Linked DNA regions of Bdellovibrio bacteriovorus. The protein of the gene in region 1 interacts with the protein of each later gene in a pairwise test. Links are inferred from orthologs where the notes say so. Each region holds a gene or a part of one and is shown on either strand. Other genes may lie near its edges.

The links.
Region 2: the proteins of rlmN (region 1) and ftsZ interact in binary tests that used the Escherichia coli proteins (3 or more experiments, as listed by UniProt). The link is inferred for Bdellovibrio bacteriovorus from one-to-one orthologs.

The regions. Positions count from the first base shown.
Region 1 is NZ_LUKE01000001.1:2,033,602-2,037,276, reverse strand. Bases 826-3,675 are described here. They hold rlmN (23S rRNA (adenine(2503)-C(2))-methyltransferase RlmN), read right to left. Parts: upstream 2,939-3,675; coding sequence 1,712-2,938; downstream 826-1,711. Other genes in these bases: AZI86_RS09925 (MFS transporter), read left to right, coding at 3,153-3,675; AZI86_RS09935 (PfkB family carbohydrate kinase), read right to left, coding at 826-1,711. In the rest of the region: AZI86_RS09940 (beta strand repeat-containing protein), read left to right, coding at 1-806; more of AZI86_RS09935, read right to left, coding at 803-825.
Region 2 is NZ_LUKE01000001.1:640,483-643,844, reverse strand. What follows is about bases 1-2,950. They hold ftsZ (cell division protein FtsZ), read left to right. Parts: upstream 1-610; coding sequence 611-2,290; downstream 2,291-2,950. Other genes in these bases: AZI86_RS03015 (UDP-2,3-diacylglucosamine diphosphatase), read left to right, coding at 2,290-2,950; ftsA (cell division protein FtsA), read left to right, coding at 1-542. Outside these bases: more of AZI86_RS03015, read left to right, coding at 2,951-3,042. UniProt on the Escherichia coli protein: Essential cell division protein that forms a contractile ring structure (Z ring) at the future cell division site. The regulation of the ring assembly controls the timing and the location of cell division.

The DNA.
Region 1 (3,675 bases):
TCAATCCTCTCGCCACGACTGGTGCTAATAGCACTGTCACGCGAATTTTATTAACAGAAACATCGCTATTCGTAGGGGGTTCTTTTACCACCATTAATGGCGTGGCCAACGCACGGATTGTGAAGCTTTTAAAAACGGGCGGATTTGATACCACCTTTAACAATGGTTCCGGATTTAATAATACGGTGTGGTCTATGGCTCAGCCAGATGACGGCAGTGGGGATATTTATGTAGGCGGAAACTTTACCGCATACAACGGAACGTCAAGATCAGGCATCGTTCGACTAAACCCTGACGGGACAGTTGATTCGGGTTTTGTGGTGGGCAGCGGTGTCACAACCACCAAGGGGACCATGTCCGTCTATGACATCGAGATTTCCAAAGCGGTTCCCGGCACGCTCTATATCACGGGGATCATGACCTCCTATCGCGGACTTCCTGCGATGGGTATCGCTCGCTTAAAGAACACGGGCGCTATTGATACCAGCTTTTATGCCAATTCGATCACCGCCGTTTCAGACAGCGTCCATTTCGGCTATGGATATGTTTTAAAAGAACGGCCCGATGGAGTGATTGTGGTTGGTGGTCACTTCAGTTATTTAAATTTGCAAAGTACGACGGCAGGTCTTGCGGCCTTCTATTCTGATGGCAGCGTGGCTTATTCAGCGAAAACGGGAGTGGTCCATTCTATCGCGAATGTTTCGGATGGTTCGGGAGATGTCATTATCGGGGGAACATTTACCGACTACAATGCACTGACCCGCAATCGCATGATGCGAGTCAGCTCTCAAGGATGGGCGTATTAAATCGTAATAACTTTACGATATTCAGCTAAGCGCGCTTCTAAATCGTTCAAAGTCACTTTAGCTAAAGCACGAACCGAGAAATCTTGGATCGTATGGCTGGCCATGATCGAACCCATGATACAAGCTTGTTTCATGTGCGCCACTGTCGGCACTTCTTTTTGAGCCGCAAGATATCCAAAGAAACCACCAGCAAAAGTATCACCCGCGCCCGTTGGATCAATCACCGTTCGAATCGGCATTGCCGGCAAGATGAAGTAACCTTGTTCACGCGAGTACATCGCAAAACCGTATTCACCACGTTTGATAACCACCGCGCGAGGTCCCATATCCGTGATCAACGGAGCCGCCGCAATCGCATTCGCAGCACCCGTCAACATTTTTGCTTCACCTTCGTTGATCAAAACTAGGTCCACTTTTTTAAGAACTTCGATGACTTTTTCTTTTTTGATCGTCAACCACAAGTTCATAGAATCCATGCCCACAAACTTTGGCGCTTTGACTTGTTCAAGAACTTGCAATTGCAATTCAGGAGCGATGTTAGCCAAAAATACGAATGACGAGTTCTTATACGACTCTGGCAATTGGGGATTGAAGTGTTCAAACACGTTCAAATCTGTTTTCAAAGTTTTTGCTTCGTTCAAATCGCCTTCGTAAGAGCCTTCCCAGTGAAAAGTCTTACCTGGAGCTTTAGAAAGACCTTCTAAGTCAACGCCACGGTTTTTTAAAAGATCAATGTCTTGTTGATCGTAATCTTCACCAACAACACCAACAACGCGGACTTTTGAAAACAAAGACGCCGCTAACGAAAAGTAATTCGCAGATCCACCAAGTGCGCGCTCGGCTTTTCCTGATGGGGTTGTGATTGAATCGTAAGCGACGCTGCCGACAACTAAGATTTCTGACATTTATTGCTCCTGTGCTTTAGCCGCTGCGGCCGCATGCATTTGTTTGATTTGCTCACGTCTGAATTTTGGCAAACCACCGATTTCTGAATTTGAAATATCCATTGATAATGGCTTATTAGGTACCTGACTTGTCAATTGCCCACACGCCGCAAAAATATCGCGACCCATAGAGCGACGTAAAAGCACATGTGCCCCCAGGCGGCTTAATTCTGTGTGGAAATCTTGAACCGCTTGGTCCGAAGGACGTTCGTACCCAGAACTTGGATGTTCATTGAACGGAATCAAATTGATCTTACAAGGCACACCGTGAACCAGCTTCACCAACTGGCGCGCGTGTTCAATTTGATCCGTCACACCTTTAAGCAAAACATATTCAAACGTGATTTTTTCGCCCGTTTTACGAGCATAGTCTTTACACGCATCTAACAACTGTTTTGTGTCCCATTTTTTATTAATAGGCATCACTTGCGAGCGGATCTCATCACTGGGAGCATTGAGGCTTACCGCTAAGCGCACTTTGGCTTCAGCGATGCGCCACATCTCAGGCACGATACCTGAAGTTGAAACCGTAATTTTTTTGCGGGAAAGGTTAATCCCCCATTGGCAATGAAGAACGTCGATGGTTTTAAATACTGCTTCTGGATTGTCCAGTGGCTCGCCCATACCCATGAATACGATATTGGTGATGCGTTGACCTTCCGGCATGCGATCGGCCACTTGCATGTATTGACCGATGATTTCTTCAGTGCGCAATCGGCGTTTTAGTTTTTGTTTTCCCGTAAAGCAGAACTTACAAGCGATATTACATCCGATTTCAGAGGAAATACAAAGCGTCTGACGGCCTTCAGAAGGAATCACGACGGACTCTACACTCTGACCGTTGCCCATATCAAAAAGGAATTTTTGCGTGCCATCGACCGATTTTAAGTGAGTCAAAATAGGCGGTAATTCGAAAGTCAAAATTTGCGGTAAAGCTTGACGGAAATCTTTTGAAAGATTCGTCATCTGTTCAGCGTCAGTGATACGCTGTTCGTAAACCCATTTGAAAATTTGCTGAGCGCGGAATTGCTCTTTACCTTTACCTTTGAGGTAAGTTTTCAAATCATCTAAGGTCAGTGAATAGAAATTGACGGGTTTGTTTTCGACAGGTTTAGCGACGTCGTCGTCAGCATAGTTAAAAGGCGCAGTAGAAACACCATCGGCGGTGATTTCAGTCTTTAATTCCATCTTCGGGGCTCCTTGGCTTTTCACAGCCGTGCTTGTTACAGCAAAGATCTTGGTGATCTTGTTAGTTAAGGATGTTTATGTGGGGTGGTTTCTAGCATAGGGACCCCATATTGCCTAGCGATTTCAACGGAATGAAAAAATACATGGGCTCGTATTCCAGACCTTTTTGGGGGCCGTCCTTGTCATCCCCACGCCCGCCCGCTAAAGTGTGTCCATGGTTTGGCCCTTTATTATCATTTCCTACGCAAGTCTTCTGGTTTACGGCTTAAGCGACAACATCCGAGGGCCCCTTTTCCCTGAGATTATGAAACACTTTGCGGTGAGCGACTCTATGGGGTCACTCATTTTCGCCCTGGGAAATATTTCCGGGTTGATCTCAAGTTATGCATGTCGCCACCTTTTGCGTCGCTATGACCGCCTGACTGTTTTGCGCGGGGGCGCTATCGGATTGATCTTTTCACTTTTGGGCTTAGCTATTGCGCCTTATTTTTGGGTCTTTTTGATCTTTGCGTTTACATTCGGCCTCAGCCAAGGGGTCATCGGGTTGATTCCCAATGTCTTGGTGTCTTTAGGTTCCAGCGCGCACCGCAAGCAGCAAATGCTTTCGGGCCTGCACACGATGTATGGGGTTGCCAGTTTGATGGCCCCTCTTTTGGCGGCCGGGGTTGAGCTCGTTGCAGGCAACTGGCGATGGACTTTTGCGGTGGCGATGCTGGCGCCGATTTCACTTTTAGCTT
Region 2 (3,362 bases), 1.4 Mb from region 1 along the record:
GACAGCATTTCACACACGATGTGGCGGTGGGGTTGCGTACTCCACAATTTGCGGCAGAAGATTTGAAAAAGAAATATGGATGCGCGATGGCCTCGATGGTCAATGAGACTGAGACCATTGAAGTGGAAGGCGTTGGTGGGCGTAAGTCCCGCGTGATTCCTCGCAAAGATTTAGCCGACGTGATTGAAGCGCGTGCGGAAGAAGTTTTAAATTTAATTGCCAACGATCTGCGCATGAGCGGATTGATGCCTTTACTTGGATCAGGAATTGTCCTGACGGGTGGAGCAAGTCAATTAGATGGTTTGGTTGAGATGGGTGAGTTTATTTTTGATATTCCGGTTCGTCGTGGTTCGCCTCGTGAAATCGGTGGATTAACAGATGTTGTGAAGTCTGGAGAGTTCTCAGCAGTTGTTGGTCTGATGTTATATGCTTTAAGCCAGCGCAAAGATTTGGGTCTGGGGCATCAGCATGAAGTGAACATCAGTGAATCTTTTGATGGATTCACGAAAAAGATCAAAGATTTTTTTGGACAGATTTTTTAGTTTTTAATTTTTTTTACTGGCGGGTGCTGTTTTCGAGGACAGCCAAATAGTTAACTGGGGGAGGCAAAATGTTTGAGTTAGAGGAAAATATCAATATCGGAGCGAATATCAAAGTTGTTGGTGTCGGCGGCGGTGGAAGCAACGCGGTGACCACGATGATCGAATCCAATATGTCCGGTGTTGAGTTCATCGTAGCCAACACAGACATCCAAGCTTTGAATGCCAACAAAGCTCCTAACAAAATCCAACTGGGTATCGACCTTACTAAAGGTTTGGGCGCTGGTGCGAATCCAGATGTGGGTCGCAGAGCAGCTATTGAGTCTTACAATGAAATCGTAGAAAAATTGGAAGGTTCTGACATGGTTTTCGTCACTGCTGGGATGGGTGGCGGAACAGGAACTGGTGGCGCGCCCATCGTCGCGAAAATTGCTCGCGAACTAGGGGCTTTGACGATCGGGGTGGTGACTAAGCCATTCTTATTCGAAGGTAAAAAACGTAGCAAACATGCTGATGGCGGTTTGCAAGAACTCAAAGAAAACGTTGATACCTTGATCGTAATCCCAAATCAAAAATTGCTTTCAATCGCTGCAGAGAAAACGCCCCTTTTGGAAACTTTCAAAAAAGCGGACGAAGTTCTTCTGCAAGCGGTGAAAGGTATTTCTGATTTGATCAACATTAGAGGCTTGATCAACTTGGACTTCGCCGATATCCGCACGGTTATGTCAGCTAAAGGCATTGCGATCATGGGAACAGGTGCAGCTCGCGGTGAAAACCGTGCCGTTGAAGCAGCGACGGCAGCGATCTCCTCTCCACTTTTGGAAAATGTTAAAATCGATGGCGCTACAGGTATCATCGTGAACATCACGGGCGGATCTGATCTTTCACTTTACGAAGTGAACGAAGCAACGACATTGATCACGGAAGCCGCTCACGAAGAAGCTGAAATCATCTTCGGTGCAGTTATCGATGACAATATGGGTGACGTCGTTCGTGTGACAGTGATTGCGACGGGATTTGATTCTCATGAAGTGAAGCTTGTGAACGATATGACTCAAGTAAACCAAATGCAAAACTTCTTGAATCAGCAAGCAGCGCAATTCGGCGGTCAAATGAATACATTGCCGCCAATGCCACAAATGCCGCAATTTCAGATGCCGGTGATGCCTCAGATGCCAACAATGCCGCAGATGCCTCAGTTTCCACAAATGCCGGTAATGCCGCAAATGCCTCAGCAAGCACAACCGCAGCAACCAGCGCAGCAAATGCCGACGGAATTGCCGCCAATTGCGACGGTGCAAACTCAAGTAATGACTTTCACGCAAACTCAGTCGCCAGAACAGCACATCACTGAAACTGTGGTAACTCCACCAGTTCCAGCAGTGACTCCGCAAATGGCTCAGCAAGCAGCGCAAAATGTAATGCCGCAAATGCCGGCTTCTCACCAAGCTCCAGTTGCTCCGCAACCGGCTCCTGAAATGGCAACGCCGATTGCACCGCAAATGGAGACAAATGTGTCTCCACGCGATTTGTTGCTGGCAAAAGCACGCGCTTTTAAGGAAAGCCAAAGCTTGAAAGATCGTCACAACACTCCAGAGCAACTTTCAATGAACGTGGACCACGAACAGCAATCACTTGATGAAGCTCGTCGCATGGCTCGCGAAGTTTTAAGTTCTCCTTTTTCGAATCAAAACTTGGAAGTTCCTGCGTTCATTCGCAAGAAACAAGGATTCGATCTGAATAAAGAATAGTGGAAGCCTGGTTTTTATCTGACATCCACTTGAAAACCGCTGAAGAGCGCAATGGGAAAATCCTGTTGCGCTTTTTGCGTTCTTTGCTTAATGCAAATCCGCAGCAAGTTCATTTATTTTTGGTGGGTGATATCTTTGATTTGTGGGTGGGTCCGCACACTTATTTTGCCAAAAAGTTTTGGCCTTTAATGGAAGCATTAAAGGATCTAAAAAAGGCCGGTGCTAAAATCACTTACATCGAAGGCAATCACGACGTGCATGTCGAAGGTTACTTTCAAAAAAAACTGGGTGTTGAGGTCTTTGTCGAAGCCCAGCATTACTTGATCGATGGCGTGCGCGTGCGGGTTGAGCACGGAGATCTGATTAATCTGCAAGATGAAAAATATCTGAAATATCGCAGCATCATCCGCAATCCGCGTATTAAGCCCTTAGGCAATATCTTGCCGGGTCAATTTTGGGATTATATCGGCAATAGAGCCAGCAAGAAAAGCCGTGCGCGCACTTCCGATTACGCCAATCGTAATACCGATCAGCTTGTGCAGATGATTCGTGATCATGCCGTCAAAGTTTATCCGGAAAAACCATTTGATATAATTATCTCAGGCCATATGCATGTGTTTGATGATCATCAAGTGGCCGTTGACGGTAACACGTCTGTACGCTCAATTAACTTGGGCTCATGGTTTGAGCCCAAGGTGAAAGTCTTCCGTCTGAAAGACGGCATCGGCGACTGGGTCTATTTACCTGAATAATTAGGTGGTCCCAAAAACCGCCCCTATCCCTAGGTTCTTCCCGTGTTTTAAGCACGGCGCGCCCATCGCTCGTGACGTATCATTCTAAGATATGAATGGCCCGCTTCAGGTTAAAAATAGCAGGATGGCTAAAATAACCAGTTTAAGAAAATCTTTGGAAAACCGAATAGTACCTTGCTGGGGTATATTCATAAAAGTCTCCTTGTTCGGAAGGGGACTTTTCATCCATAAAAAAGCGGTCTTGGGACCGCTTTTTTATTTTGCAAACTTCATCTCTTGCTTATCTATTCTTAAAACTATATCGGCCGTTGAGGTCGTCC